DNA from 2 places in the Pelorhabdus sp. sgz311002 genome. Region 2 is predicted to be linked to the other one. Evidence: riboswitches for the same ligand, from Rfam matches in the RefSeq annotation. Region 2 holds a riboswitch; the other holds the start of a gene.
The links. Region 2 has a riboswitch for glycine ahead of AC0NJP_RS11590 (amino acid permease). Riboswitches for the same ligand answer to the same signal wherever they lie in the genome.

Region 1 (8,112 bases), on a different contig from region 2:
ATAGGGACCGCTAAACAGGCGAACATCATCAACTTCATTATAAGTTAATACAGCGATTGCTTTTGCCGCATCCATGGGCGAGCCGCCGCCAATCCCGATAATAAAATCGGTTTTTTCCTCCCTGGCCAACTTTGCCGCTTCGCGGACTAAAGTAACTGAAGGATTACTGGAAATACGATCAAACAGCGTATAATCAATATTGCTTGCTGTTAAGGCCGCCGTAACCGCCGCCAGCGATCCATTTTGCGCCGAGCTTTTGCCGGTAGCAATAAAGGCTTTTGTGCCAAGCTGCTTGAACTGCGCCGCTTGCTCAGCCAAACAGTTTTCCCCAAAGAATACCTTGGTAGGCATATAAAAATTCAGTTTCATCGTAACACGCTCCTTAAAATCCAAATAGTTACTTTATTATAATAACAAGAAAAAAGAAGCGCCGTCTATGTAACAAGCCACCAAAAAAAGATGATTTTTCTGTATAAAAAGAACGAAAAAAATAATTATCCAGCAGGAATCTTTTTTTCTTTGACGAAATAGGAATTTAACGTTACAAACAAGAGGAGGTCTCTGAAATGTACGAACAACAAGTCATTGATCTTGTCAAAAGCGAAATCGCTTTTGTCGGCACAGTAGAGGACAATCGCCCTCATGTACGCCCCATGTATCCTTATATTGATAAGGATGGCCATATCTGGCTTTTCAATAGCTGTGAAACAAGACAATTCAGCGAAATTGAAAAAAATCCCCGCGTTGAACTTTGCGTCTATGGCAAAAATGGCGAACTTGTCAATATCTATGGTCGTCTCCATGCGCAACTAGGTATCCAAAAAGAATTAGCCGTGCAAAAAGAAATTATTTTTAGAGAAGTTCCGGCCTTACAAAAATACTTTACCGGACCGGATGACCCGAAACTTGTGTACTATCGTCTTGGCATTCATGAAATTCGCTATGTCCAAGATCACCATACAGCAACAACTCGTGTAAATTTGCCTCAGGAATACGACCCCGACATTGAAATGGCGCTCTGCCAAGGCGGCTTCTGCCTGGTAGAGTAACAACATAAAGAAGAAGCCCTCTGTACTAGCTTGCTGTTAAGCAAGGCTGGTAAGAGGGCTTCTTCTTATTTTAAAAAAAGTTTTATTTAAAGACGCCAAAGGGTTTCCCTAATGGCAGAAATGGCTTGTTAAACCACTTATTAAGAAACGTCGCGCCTGAACCGTAAAAGCCTAACATAGAGATTGTTAATTCTGTCCAAGCAGCAATCGAATGAGCCCAGTGAACCCCGAAGCTATCGAGCGCCAACGTAATAAATAATACATCAATTAAGACCATAATCGAAAAAATAATCTTATTCGTCTCTGCTGCCGCTACTGTCCCGAACAGCGAAAAAATAAGATACCCAATAAAGGCAAAACCAAGCTGTTTCAGATCGGCTGTATTCGCTAAAGTAGCGCCAAACACGCCGGCTTTAATCATCCAAGCCATAGCTACACTAATCCAGAACAGACCATAGGCGCCAAAAACAGTAGCGCCAAACAGATTATTATGCTTGAAATCATAAACGCAAGCCATCATCTGGGCAATAGAACCCAAAAAAATCGCCCAGGGAATCACGAAAGATACACCTGTAGTCCAGGCTAATTTTTGCGATGCCGCCACCAAAGTAACCATTGCTAAACCAAAAAGACCTAATGCGGAAGGGTCTGCGACAACAATTTGCATTTTTTGCTCATTTCCGTGACTCATTCCATACCTCCTTTAATATAATTCACAATAAAGATATCATAATGCAAGTAAATCGTCAATTATCGAATTATGATAGGTTTATCTTTTAAAAATGATGATTTATAACGATTTTTAAAGATAAATAAAGCATTATAAATATTTTTGAATATTTGATTTTTAGTGCTTTTATTATTTTTTTGTCAAAAAAAGGCCAGGAAGATGTTCTTCCTGGCGAACTTTACAGCTTAGCTCTTATAATCGTAGAAGCCTTTGCCTGTCTTTCTCCCTAAATACCCAGCCTGGACCATCTTCTTGAGCAGCGGACAAGGCCGATATTTAGGATCACCATAACCTTCATAGAGAACTTCCATTATCGCTAGTACCGTGTCATTGCCAATCAAGTCTGATAAAGCTAGCGGTCCCATGGGGTGATTAAAACCTAACTTCGCTACAGCATCAATATCTTCTACGGAAGCAACGCCCTCGGCATACGTAAAAATAGCTTCATTAATCATGGGAATCATAATACGATTGCCAGCAAAACCAGGCGCATCATGAATTGTCACCGGTGATTTGCCGGTCTGAACCGCCAAATTATAGACAGCTTGATACGTTTCTTCACTAGTGGCCAAACCACGAATGACTTCCACAAGCTTCATAACTGGCGCTGGATTAAAGAAATGCATCCCAATAAAGCGATCTGGTCGTTTCGTCTTAGCTGCTACAGCGGTAATCGGCAACGATGAAGTATTCGTGGCGAAAATGGTATGATCAGGACATAAAGCGTCGAGCTGACCAAAAATGTCCGCTTTAATGGCCATATTTTCAATAGCAGCTTCAATCACAAGATCCACTTTGCAGGCAGCTGCATCCATTTCGGTAACTGGACAAATCCGTTCTAAAATGGCCGCCGCTTCGGCTTCCGTTATTTTGCCTTTCTCAGCTTGCTTCGCCAGATTCTTTTGAATTCCCTGAAACCCTTTTTGAACAAATTCTTCTTTGATATCACGCAAAACTACGGCTAAACCGCTTTGCGCCATAACTTGAGCAATGCCGCTACCCATTTGTCCGGCGCCAATTACTAGCACTTTTTCTATAGCCATATTATCTCCTCCTTATATTCTTTCCACAATTGTCGCGATTCCTTGGCCGCCGCCAATGCAAAGCGTAGCTAGGCCGATCTTTTGATCGCGCTGTTTTAAGGCATGAAGCAATGTAACAAGAATCCGCGCCCCGCTGGCCCCAATCGGATGACCAATTGCAATCGCACCGCCATTGACATTCACTTTTTCTTGATCAAAGCCTAATTCTTTACCAACAGCCAAGAATTGCGCCGCAAAGGCTTCATTTGCTTCAATTAAATCAAGATCCGCTACAGAAAGACCAGCTTTCTGCAAAGCTTTCCGTGTAGCAGGAATCGGACCAATCCCCATAATGGACGGATCCACGCCAGCTGCACCATAGGAACGAATCTTCGCTAACGGCGTAAGCTTTAATTCGGCGCATTTTTCAGCGCTCATAATGACAAGCGCCGCAGCACCGTCATTAATTCCCGACGCATTAGCAGCTGTCACTGAACCATCTTTACGAAAAGCCGCCTTGAGTTTACCTACTGTTTCTTTAGTCGTACCCGCTTTCGGATATTCATCCACAGCAAAAACAGCCTCGCCCCGACGAGTTTTCAAGGTAACTGGTACAATTTCTTCTTTAAAAGCCCCCGCTTCAATGGCAGCAATCGCTCGTTGCTGTGATAATGCTGCGAGCTCATCTTGCATTTCGCGGGTAATACCAAACTTCTCTGCCACATTTTCGGCGGTAATACCCATATGATAATCTTCAAACGCGCACCATAAACCATCATGGATCATACTGTCAATTACTTTACTATGGCCCATACGATAGCCCCACCGCGCCTGATTGCCTAACAGATAGGGTGCATTCGACATGCTTTCCATGCCGCCTGCTACAATAATATCAGCATCGCCCGCAATAATAGCCTGTGCCGCTAGATTCACCGTCTTCAAACCACTGCCGCAAACTTTATTTACAGTAAATGCCGGAACTTCTTTCGGAATCCCCGCCTTAACAGCAGCCTGCCTTGCCGGATTCTGGCCAAGACCAGCCTGCAATACATTGCCCATAATCACTTCATCAACAAGCTCTGGATTCACTTTTGCTCGGCACAAGGCTTCACGAATTACGATTTCCCCTAATTCTACCGCCGACAGTGACGCCAATGAACCATTAAAACTGCCAACAGCCGTACGTACAGCACTCACAATAACTGCTTCTTTCATTAAAATACCCCCTCACAGTTTTCTCTCTTATTCTGGCAAGAGTCCCTTTGGCTCTCACGGTCTTTATATTGCAAGATCCATACCAGCTTTTCCGACAAAAATTAGACTTGGCTTTATTTGCAGAAAAGCCGTTCAAAATATACGTTTTCTTTAAAATAATCTGAAAATTAAAATGATAACTTTGTCTAACATGTCTATTATTTTGTTCGTATCATGTCTTGTTTTTCATCATTTGTGTCTATATACTGCAATTCCCGATAATTCTCCAAAAAGTTCACCGTCTTATTAAGTATATTTTTTCACAAAATATGTAAGAGCAGCAGGAATTCTAAATCATTCCTGCTGCTCCTATTTTTACAAAATTTCTTGTATTATATTCTCTTCCATCGCTAATCAGGGATTGACTGTAGCTTTAAAGACTTGTTTGCCATCTTTCATTTCGATGATTACCGCATTTTTTACGGCATCATGCGTCGCATTCAATGTAATATTTCCCGTAATTGCAGCAAAATCTTTTGTTGCCGCCAAAGCCTCACGGATCTTCGCCGGCTCTAAGCTATTAGCCTGCTGAATGGCGTGAATCAAAACATTGGCTGCATCATAGCCAAGTACCGCCATCGCATCAGGCGATTGGCCATATTCTTGTTTATAGGCAGCCACAAAAGCCTGCGATGTGGGATTTGTGTTATCAACCGCATAATGGTTCGTGAAATAAGTATTGTTAAGCGCTTCTGGCGTAGCAATCTCTACGAGTTTAGGCGAATCCCAACCATCGCCGCCAAGCATGGGCGATGTGATTCCAAGTTCTCTAGCTTGTTTTACAATCTTGCCTACTTCTTCATAATAACCAGGCACATAAATAATATCAGCATGTAACCCTTTGACTTTCGTCAAAATCGTTTTGAAATCCTGATCTTTCTGCAAATACGCTTCTTCAGCAAGCACGGCGCCGCCACCCTTAGTAAAGGCATTCTTGAAGAAAGCGGCCAACCCTTTACTATAGTCACTGCTGTTATCGACAAGAATAACAGCGCTCTTCAGTTTCAAATTATTTAAAACAAAGTTGGCGCCAACGGTCCCCTGGAAAGGATCAATAAAGCAAACTCGAAAAGTATAATCCTTTACCTTACCAGTGCCTTCGTCGACTGTTACTTTGGGATTTGTCGCCCCCACTGCCAACAGCGGTACTTTTACCGACTCAGCTACGCTCGAAGCGGCAATGGCATTAGAACTAGAAAAGATACCGGTAACAGCTGCTACACGATCTTGTGTCGCTAGTTTCGTCATGGCATTAGCCGATTCAGACGGCTCGCTTTTATTATCAGCCACTACGGCTTTAATTTGTTTTCCCAAGACGCCACCTTTCGCGTTCGCTTCTTTAATCGCTAGCTTCGCTCCATTCGTAGTAGAATTTCCCATGGTAGCGTTGCCGCCTGTTAATTCATTCAGTAGACCAATTTGCACTTCATTGGAAGAACTAGCGCCACAGCCCCCTAAAAAGCTGGCTGCCATCAGTACCAAAAGCGCCGCTGTCATACTCCGAAACCATTTTTTCCCCATCTCAAAATCTCTCCTTTTACAGCTATCGCTGCTTTCTTTACTGATCTGCGATGTACCTTACATGCAACGATGCCAAAAAGCTCCCCCAAAAACAAACAGAGTCAAATCAGCTATGATTTGACTCTGGAATCACAAAGAAAATACGAATAAAACAAACTAAATACATTCGCACTTTTTGTCTCTGTCCTTTTGCCTGAGAGCTTTGCCAGCAATTCTGCTGTATTTCACCTTCGGCGTCCGATGCGCTCGGATCTCTCCAGAGTCCCGTCCCTTTACGATATCACCCAATTTTATGAGTACCTGAGAGTTTTACTCCTTCGGCGGGCTGATTCAGCCTCTCTCTCGCAAACCTCATCCGGAAATATGTAGTTTTAGTGTGTACATCGAAAACGTTTATAATTATAAAACAAGATAGCTTAATATGCAAGTGTAATTAAATATAAAATTACACAGAAAATTTTTCTACGGCTGTCTTTAGATCTACAGCAAGATCAGCTAACCGTTTACTTGCCGATGCAATTTCCGCCATAGATGCAGCTTGTTCCTCTGTAGCGGCAGAAACAGTTTCAGCTTCCGCGGCTGTCTTACGACTCACTGTATCGACACCGTGAATTTCCTTAGCTACTGATTTGCTATGATCCGCCATTGTTTGGATCGAATCAGAAATCCCCTTCATCTGCTCTGATAAAGCTACAATGGCTATCATAATATTTTCTAGGGTTTTCCCAGCAGAATTCACGACTTCCCGACCAACGCGCACCCCTTCTGTACCAAGCTGTACCGCAGCAATCGCCTGATCCATATTCGTTTGATTTTCCTGAATCAGTAAAGTAACTTTCTGGGCAGCCTGATTGGATTGCTCAGCTAATTTCCTTACTTCTTCCGCTACGACGGCAAACCCACGGCCTTGCTCGCCGGCACGAGCCGCCTCAATTGCGGCATTCAAGGCCAATAAATTCGTTTGGCCAGCAATTTCCGAAATCATTGCCACGATCGGACGAATTGCATCTGATCCTTTTGCTAATTGTTCAATCGCGGCGGCTACTGCTTGTGACCCCGAATTAATCTGTTCCATTTGCCCTACTGCCTGTCCAACCGCTTTCTGGCCAATTTCAGCCTCTTTCGCCGTATTTTGAGCAATTCCCGCAGCAGCTTGAGCCGTCTCAGCTATTTGAGCTGTGCGATTCGACATGTTATCAATAATTTCAGCGATATGAGTCGCCGAAGCAGCCGTTGCCGCCATACCGCCAGCAATTTCCGTAATAGAATGCGCCACTAAATTCGAAGCCTGCGCCGATTGATCAGCGCTTTCCCTAAGCTGACTGCCTGAACTATTCACTGCCTCCGCTTGCTGTTTCACCCGCTGCACAAGCTGACACAGCGTAAGACGCATATCCGCAAAACTTTGCGCCAGTTGTCCCAGTTCATCGTCTGACTGCACTTTCGACGCAACAGGGCACAGATCCCCTCGGGCCAAAAGCTGGCATTCATCGCGAATCCATTGAATCGGTTTAGCAAAGTGATTACTAATCCAAATGATAAAAAACACGGCAGCTAATAAAGCGGCTATCGAGACAAAGAGCAGTGTTTTGGCCAATCGGTTCGTCGCTGCAAAAACTTCCGCCTCAGGCGCTGATACAATCGTAACCCACTGCTTCCCTCCTGGTAAGGAAATCGGCGCAAAGCCAGCCACATGACTAACCCCATCGAGATTTTTATATTGACCAATGACCGTCTTGCCACCAGCAACCGACGTAAAGTGAGCCGTAAACCGACTATCCACTTCTGGCAGCGTCGTTTTGACAGCATCACTAACTTTGCGATCCATAAAATTCACGTTGCCAACAAGTTCAGGTTGGCGCGAATGACCGATGAGCATGCCGTTATTGTCGGCAATCGCTACAAAACCAGTTTCCTTGAAACGACTGTCTTTAATTAAATCAGTAACCTTATCAAGCGATACATTGCCAGTAATAATCCCGGTCAAGTTTCCTTGCTCCAAAACAGGAACGGCAATGATAACCCCCATGCGCCCTGTCCCTCTTGTCAATATGGGGTCAGAAATATAAATCTTTTTCGTACTAACAACCGCTTTTACGTAGTCACGATCTGCTACATTTGTAGTTGTTCCATTATAACGAACCCCTTCACCCGACGGTAAAAGGTAGTTAATATTATCAAAATTACCGATACGGTCATGAGTTTCTTGTAGCAACTTGACAATCAGCCCCATATCATTATGATTTTTCACAGTCCAGTTACTAGCCAAATTTTCAAGATCAATAACCCGTTCGTTAATAGCATCCCGCACTTGATGTGAGTAATCAGAACTCATGGCCAGTGCTGTTTCTCTGGCGCTCTGCTCTAAGGCTTGATTGGAAAAATAATAGCCGATGCCTGATAAAATACTAAAGGCAAATAATAAAAATGGTAATAATAACAACATGAGTTTCGTACGAACTGTTGTGATTTTCATCGCCATTCTCCTTTCAATTTGTCAAATCATTTCTCCACAAAGCTGATCCGTTTCTCTCCT
Region 2 (8,112 bases):
CTTGAAAACTGCTTGTACCTTGCTTATAAGGTTCCAAAAAATCTTCCTTCCCCGTCAAAGCAAAACCACGCTCGCCTGTTTCCATATTCACCAAACTCGTTAACATTGCATCGGCCTCACCCATCACTTCATAGGTATGAACATTCATTGCAATAGCATCTGATTCAGCAGTAAATTGAAGATAGGAATAACCTACTACGAAAAGCATGAGCACCATAACAATTCCAAATCCTAAGTAGAGTTTTTTCCCGATTTTTAGGTGATTAAAATTCATATGCCTCAATCCTTTCGCTACTGTAATGTAAATAAGTAAAAAGTAATCGTTAGCCTCCCTTTCCTTGTTGATAAAAAAAGAAGGCCCCCGCCGAAGCATAGGCCTTCTCATAAGCTATTTCTTTGCTTACATAGCTTACATGTTTATTTCTAGCAAAATTTTAGAATTCCTCTATTAAATTGACAAAATTTTCACTTTATTAAGCTAAACTGCTTTCGCCGTCCTCGGCTTCTTTCGTTCTGCTCTTCGCGGCTTTATAAATCACGCCAAGCATAATAAACCATACTGGCGTCACAAACAGAGCAACGCGTGTTTCTTCATTTAAAGCCAAGGTGACTAATACAAAGGCAAAGAAAGCTAAAATAATATAATTAATCACCGGATATAGAGGCATTTTAAATTTATTTTTCGCCGCAAGGTCTGGTCTCGTCTTACGATATTTCAAGTGACAAATTGTGATCATCGCCCAGATAAAAATGAAGCAGAACGTCGAAATACTGGTAATCAAAACAAAGACGCTTTCTGGCATAATATATTGTAGAATCACGGCTAATAGTACAACAAAAGCCGAAAAGAGCGTAGCATTCGCCGGTACTTGATTGGAAGTTAATTTTTTCATTGATTCTGGTGCGTTGCTTTCTTTCGCTAAAGCATAAACCATGCGGCTCGTACTAAAAATACCGCTGTTGCAAGCCGATGCCGCCGAAGTTAAGACAACAAAATTGACAATCGTGGCCGCTGCAGTAATCCCGATTGCCGAGAAAACCTGCACGAAAGGGCTTTTTGCCGGACTGAGCGCCGTCCAGGGATAAATACTCATAATGACAAAGAGAGCGCCAAAGTAAAACACAATAATTCGAAGTGGAATATGATTAATGGCCTTGGGAATAACCTTTTCGGGGTTTTCCGTTTCCCCCGCAGTCAAGCCGACTAATTCAATCCCCGTGAAAGCAAATACAACCATTTGGAAAGAAAGAATGAACCCGCTGATTCCGTTAGGAACCCAACCGCCGTAACTCCAGAGATTGGCAAAGCTTGACGGGCCAGCGTCAGTCGCAAACCCTTTGATAACCATAAACGAACCAATTACTATAAGTGCGAGAATCGCCACAACTTTAATCAAAGCAAACCAAAATTCCATTTCACCAAAATGCTTTACCGCCGTCAAATTCATAATCAGCAGCACAACTAAAATCATGAGACTGGGAACCCATTGCGCGATATGGGGAAACCAATACTGAATATACAGCCCCGCAGCCGTCACATCGGCCATTGCCAAGGAAATCCAACAAAACCAGTATGTCCAACCCGTAATAAAGGCAGCGCCGTTACCCATATAGTCGCGGACAAAATCCACAAAAGAATGATATTTGCTGTTAGAGAGTAGCAATTCGCCTAGCGCCCGCATTACAAAAAAACAAATCGTGCCTGTAATCATATAGGCAAATAAAATCGATGGCCCCGCTAAGTGAATCGAACGACCTGAACCGAGAAACAGGCCTGTTCCAATCGCCCCGCCAATGGCCAGCAGCTGAACATGACGATTTTTCAGCCCCCGTGATAAAGTTTGTTCTTCTGACATATGTATCCCGCCTTCCGTTCTGTTACTACGTGCCAAATACCAGCCTCGAGAAAAACAGAAAGAGGCCAAATTTAAAAATTTGGCCTCAAAATAAAACAGCAAGAAAATAGCTTTGTCTGCTCTGTCCTTTTACCTGAGAGATTCACTGATTTAGTATCAGCTTGCTCCTTCGGTGCTCAATTGAGGCTCTCCAGAGGTTCGTCCAGTAACGGTTCTTTTGCCTGAAAGCATAACATCTTCGGCGGATTATTGCTAATCTCTCTCCCGTTACCTTCATACGAAGTTCGGTATTCACTTTGATAGTACAGTTACATACTTTAGCACTCTTCACAGAAATTGTCAACCTTAAACAAACACTTTTCTTTTCTGTGCGTATATGAGCTACAATAAATCCCGATCATTAGTTAATAGCTTACTTTCCTAGCCAATATCTTTTATCGCTACTTTAGCGGACAGGCTCCAGAAAGCCTTCCTTTAAACACACGGCAACTGCTAAAGTTTTCACCTTGTCGGCAAACTGAATATCGAGACTCACCGCATTGAGCGCCGTAATCTGGCCCTCACCGAACCGAGCATGTCTAACATGAGCGCCTACCTTCAGCCCCTCGCGCTTACGAATGGCGGTAGGCGATAAAACTTTTGCTGGCTGAGTTGGCACTAGCCGCGTGCTTGCAAAGGGACTTTTCACGGACAGTGGCTGACACTTGGATTGCCAAGCTTGCGGCGACGGCGCCTTGGGCGGCGTTACCATATGGCGTATGGCCATAACAAACTGCGACTCACTGACTTTTTCCTGATCGCGCTTCTCATAAGTTATCAATTCAAGGTGATGTCTAGCTCGCGTCATCGCCACATAAAAGAGACGAACCGCCTCGGCCATCGCCGCTGGTTTTCCCTGCTGTTTCTCTGTTACATCGCTGGCCGCAGGAATAATCCCTTCAATCAAATCAATCATATAGACCTTGTCAAACTCCATTCCTTTCGCGCTATGAAAGGTCGACAGAGTCACTTGATGATCTTTTTTCTGTCTCGCCTGCTTAGTCACAGTTTCTAAATGCTTTAGCCGGTTGGCAAAGGCTTCGACACTATCAAGTCCTGATGCAATCTCCTCGAGTGTGTTTAAAATGCCCAAGAGATATTCCTTGCGAAACCCCAGTCGGTCACACATTCGATCTAAGGCCTTGTCGTAACCAAGCTGATGGCGAATTGCCGCAATGGCTGCCAGAGGCTTTTTTTCTTTTAAAGAAATAATTACGTCCCGACAAGTTTCAATGAGCGGCCACTGATAGTCCTGCAGCGGTACATGGCGGAGTAAATTCTGAAATACCGACTCATGATTTCCTAACTCTTTTACGGCTTCTAGCTGCTGTTTCGTAATATAGCCGTTCATCTTCGCAAAAACCTTTTCAAAAATATCAATGCGTTTATCAGAGTAACTAAGTCGCATAAAGTTTAAAATATCAGCTACAACCCAGTGCGAAAAAAATCGCTTGTCCTCATCTTGCATGGCAAAGGAAAGACCGGCTCGCTCCAATTCATTCACCAGGATAATCGCTGATGAACTATTGCGGTACAAAATGGCAATACTGTCTTTCGCAACCGCCTGTCGAATCGTCTCAATCAAATACTTAGCCTGCTGTTTATAATCACTGAGACAGCGAATATCAATGGGCGCCCCATAAGGATTTTCCGTAAACATCTGCTTCGGATACCGCTGGGCATTGCGCTGAATAAACCGATTGGCGGCAATCACAATATTGCGGGAAGAACGATAATTCTGTTCCATATATAACAGCCGCGCCGCTGGATAAACCTCGCGGAAGTGCAGCAAATAATCAGGTTCGGCGCCGCGCCAACTATAAATTGATTGATCATCGTCAGCCACTACGCAAAGATTGCCATGAGCTTTGACGAGCTTTTCCAAGATAAAATGCTGTACCAGCGACGTATCTTGGCTTTCGTCTGTTAAAATATAGTCATAACACTGTTGGTATCTTTTCAGCAAGTCCACTTCTGAGTCCAGAGTCTTATAGGCATAGAGCAGCATATCATCATAATCAAGTAACAGTGTCTCGCCCGCTGTCTTAAAGGCCTCATAGGCTTCTAAAATTTTTGCCGCCCCTTTTACACTGCAATCCACTTCCGACCACTTTTCCCGGGGAATAAGCTTGTTCTTGATAAAACTAATATAGGTGGTCAGCTCATCCATCTGATCTTCCGTCATCGTTTCCTTTGTAAGGATTTTAAAAATATCCCGTAAAATCTGCCCCTTATTCAGCTCCGCTTGTCCTTCAATCAGTTGATACGCCACCTGGCGCTGACGAAAATAATCCCGCACAATTCGAAAGGCCAGACTGTGAATCGTCGAAAATTCAACAGACTCCAATTGCGGAAATAAAGCTTGAAACCGCCCGTCCATTTCTGCCGCCGCCGCCCGACTAAAGGTGACCGCCTTAATCCGCCGCGAAGCAGCACCTTGTACCGCAATCAGATAGCCGATTTTCGCAATGAGCGTTGTTGTTTTTCCCGAGCCTGGCGATGCGAGCAGCAGCAACGCGCCTTGATTATGCAACACTGCGTCACGTTGTACTTGGTTAAGTACTACACCACGTTTCTCCAGTTCTTCCCAAAATCTTTGTTCTGTTACCATCATGTAAAAACCCTTTCTCATCGCCCAGTGCAGCGGCTGATACTAGCCTCGCTGCGAAATCGTCTTTTTATTATATAATAGACCCTGCTAGTCGCGAGTGATATAATAAATCTGATTTAGCTCTGATAGAAAATCGTAAGTAATAATTATAATAACAAAAATACGGACTAAAGGAAAATCGGTCTATGGAAAATACAACCTTTCTGGAATTAATCCGGCAAAATCCCTATACACTCACCTCGATCAAGAATCCCACTGATGAAATGAAGCTGCTTGCTGTCAAAAGAAACGGCCTCATGCTAAAACATATTAAAAACCCTACTAGCGAAATGGAACAAACCGCGCTGGAAAATAACAGCCGCGCTATCGAATTCATTGAAAGTCCCACTGAAGCCATGATGCAAAAAGCCATTACGGCCAGTTGGACCAACTTGGAGTATCTGAACAATCCCCCGGCAACGATCATCGAACAAGCCCTCAATCAATCCGGCTGGGCCATTAAATATATCAAAAACCCCAGTGAAGCATTGCAGCTATTGGCAGTAAACAAAAATTACGATGCGATCAAATTTCTGAAAGAACCGACTGAACAAGTCCAACTGGCAGCAATAACGCATAGCTACGAAGCGCTACGCTATATCAAAACTCCTACACCACAGGCCGAGCGCCTGGCAGTGAGTCAGAATGAACGAGCCATTCAATTAATTAATGATCTAACGAAGCCCAAAATTCTAGAATTTCTCGCGATTAATTTTCTCGTCATTAAATATGTTATGAAGGAAATCTCCGCAGAAGAATTACGGCAAGTCCTACAAACACAGCTTGCCAAACCAGATATTGCCGAAAAATATGTACGTGATTTTTTAACTTACACTACCATAGATAAACTAAGTCCCATTATGGCTATTGACCGACTCCTACTGATTGATCAGTACGGCAGTTGCACAGCGAAACGAATTGCTGTCGATGAACAGCTCAAGTTACTTTAGGAGGAACCCCCGTGAATTTTATTGACACCTTAACAAGCGCTGATTTAGTACTCGCCACCGAAGCCGTCCCGCTCATTGTCGGCGAAAGCGGCATTGGCAAAACCGATTTAGCGAAAGAACTAGCCCGCCAGAAAAATTGGAGCCTTATCACCATTGACGCCAATCTCTTGAAAGAAGGCGAAATTGGCGGCTTGCCGACCGTAAAAGACAATACAACGGTCTATGCCGTTCATCATAAGCTTAAAGAATTAGAAGAAGCTGCTGCACAGGGTAAAATTGTCCTGTTATTTATTGATGAAATGAATCGCTGTGAACATGCGGTGCAGCAGGAACTGATGAATTTGATCTTAAACCGGGAAATTAACGGCTTCACTTTGCCGCCAACCGTAAAGATCCTGGCAGCTATGAATCCCTCGGGGAAATACGGCTCCGATTATGACTACCAGGTCGTCGATATGGATGCCGCCCAGGAAAACCGCTTCGTCTGGCTCTACATGGAACCAGATTACCACCAGTGGCTCGCTTGGGCGACAGAAGCTGGTCTGGAAGCAAAAGTCATCGAATTTATTGCGACCTTTCCGGAGTATCTCCATAAAAATAACGAAGCCGACCTACAGGCTACGCCGCGCAGTTATGAACGAATTTCGCATATCTACAAAATTTATCAAGAAAAAGCCGATGCGATTTCCCGCTCCGTCTTTCTCAATGTAATCCGCGGCAATGTGGGCCGCCTTATTGCCGAAGAATTTGTCAGCTTTGTCGAGTCAAACTATGCGCCGCTCCTTACTTATGAAGACATCTTTGCGGGCACAGCCTTATCAGATGCTGTCCGCCAGAAAATCAAAGCCGAAAGCCACACAAGGCTCTATCTCGCGGCCAAAAACATCCTAAAACACCTAGAAACAACTATCACTCAGGAGCCAACAGCAGCCACGGAGCTAGTAAGCCGTCTGATTGACTTTTTACAAGCTTGCCCGGCCGACTTAATGATTGGACTCATGAAAGATATGAAACAAAATTATGAGAAAACCTACGCAGCAGCCCTTGCTGACGATGCTTTCGTCGAAGCCTATTTTGCAACCTACCGCTCAAGCAGGTGATCACGATGAATACTCCCTTTGCCATACACCAGCAAAAACTCTATGACGAAGCCAAGGAAATCATCTCTCAATTTCTCCGTTCCAACAAACAAAATACTTCGCGTAAAGTTCCGATTCCCGCCGCCTTTAAGGAAAGCTTTTTTCAACTGATCGATCAAGTCAATCTCCAACTCATGGCCGATCAGGATAATTTCTACGGCTACTTTTTATTTCAAATGTCACGAGACCTCCGGTTTGACATGACTAGCCCCACTGGCGTCAATTTTCAAGCGCCGCGCTATGTCTTATATTTTAATCCCGTCATTTTTCTAACGCTCACGGAAAAACAAATGGAGAGCACGATCAAACACGAGATCCTGCATGTTCTGTCGCTCCATTTGTTACGCGCTAGAAATCTTACGAGTCAATATGGCACACTCGCCACAAATATTGCTATGGATATTGTTGTGAATACCTATCTTGATTTCCTGCCACCTTATGCAACAACACTAGCCTCCGTCAATGCCTACTATAACTTGAAGTTGCTTCCCTTTGAAACCTTTGAGTACTATGCCGAAAAGGTCCAGGCTGCTATTGACTTACTAGCTACTGACGAAAAAGGCGCCATCGATGACAGCCGTCTTGATGAGGCTGTAGAAACAAAGTACGAACCGCAGCGAACCCATGATCTTTGGCAAGAATCCAGTGAAATTGATGCGAAAACCTTCTTGGAATTTACCGAAAAATTAGCGCTTCAGGCCCAAAAAGGCACGCCGCCAGCGTATGTCCTCAGTATGCTAGAGGCTCTTGCCGCTCGTAAAGGCGAACTTCCCTGGAACTTGTACCTCAAGCAGTGCTTGGGAACGATCGCCAGTACGAGACAGAAAACGACGGCCCGTCGCAACCGCCGCCAGCCAGACCGACTGGACTTACGGGGCGAACTGCGTAGTTACAAGGCCAAAATCACTGTAGCCCTCGATATAAGCGGCAGTATTAGCGACGAAGAATTTCAGCAAGCTATGAAAGAAGTCTTTGCCATTGTAAAAAACTACAAGCATGAAATTACCTTGGTAGAATGCGATGATGAAATTCGCCGCGTTTACCCAGTAAAAACAGCCAAAGATATTAAGGAACGGTTAAAAATCCGCGGCGCTACTCGCTTTACCCCGGTGTTTGATTATGCGAACCAGCATAAAATCAACTTACTCATCTATTTCACCGACGGCCAAGGCGAAACATCACTACAGACTCAGCCCCAAGGCTATAAAACCTTATGGATTCTATCTGGTAACAGTAAAGGACTTTCCTTGAAAACAGCCTATGGCGCCGTAAAACAACTTAAACCAGTCGAAAATAAGGATACCACCGTCGATCCGAACGATGTGGCCTTTCGTGATGGCTACTCCATGAATTCACAGGAAAAAAATCATATATGAAAAAAAGGGACGAACCTGCTGACAAGCAAGTTCGCCCCTTCTTTGTATAAAAATTCCTCACAAGGTTAAATTTTAAATTTCCGAATCGATTGCTGCAACTCT

Region 1: linked by a shared signal. The riboswitch ahead of AC0NJP_RS08780 (ABC transporter substrate-binding protein) and the one ahead of AC0NJP_RS11590 (amino acid permease) in region 2 are both predicted to bind glycine.

Annotation. Positions count from the first base shown of each region.
Region 1 is NZ_JBWBCL010000004.1:232,310-240,421, reverse strand. Features, by position in the region: gene AC0NJP_RS08805 (iron-containing alcohol dehydrogenase family protein) at 1-369, opposite strand, end outside; gene AC0NJP_RS08800 (pyridoxamine 5'-phosphate oxidase family protein) at 567-1,049, shown strand; gene AC0NJP_RS08795 (acetate uptake transporter) at 1,132-1,740, opposite strand; gene AC0NJP_RS08790 (3-hydroxybutyryl-CoA dehydrogenase) at 1,965-2,822, opposite strand; gene AC0NJP_RS08785 (acetyl-CoA C-acetyltransferase) at 2,835-4,016, opposite strand; gene AC0NJP_RS08780 (ABC transporter substrate-binding protein) at 4,410-5,576, opposite strand; glycine riboswitch at 5,748-5,846, opposite strand; glycine riboswitch at 5,859-5,931, opposite strand; gene AC0NJP_RS08775 (methyl-accepting chemotaxis protein) at 6,022-8,052, opposite strand.
Region 2 is NZ_JBWBCL010000007.1:33,693-41,804, reverse strand. Features, by position in the region: gene AC0NJP_RS11595 (methyl-accepting chemotaxis protein) at 1-274, opposite strand, end outside; gene AC0NJP_RS11590 (amino acid permease) at 474-1,856, opposite strand; glycine riboswitch at 1,976-2,052, opposite strand; glycine riboswitch at 2,056-2,133, opposite strand; gene AC0NJP_RS11585 (ATP-dependent helicase) at 2,302-4,509, opposite strand; gene AC0NJP_RS11580 (hypothetical protein) at 4,692-5,495, shown strand; gene AC0NJP_RS11575 (AAA family ATPase) at 5,507-6,595, shown strand; gene AC0NJP_RS11570 (vWA domain-containing protein) at 6,601-8,010, shown strand; gene AC0NJP_RS11565 (hypothetical protein) at 8,076-8,112, opposite strand, start outside.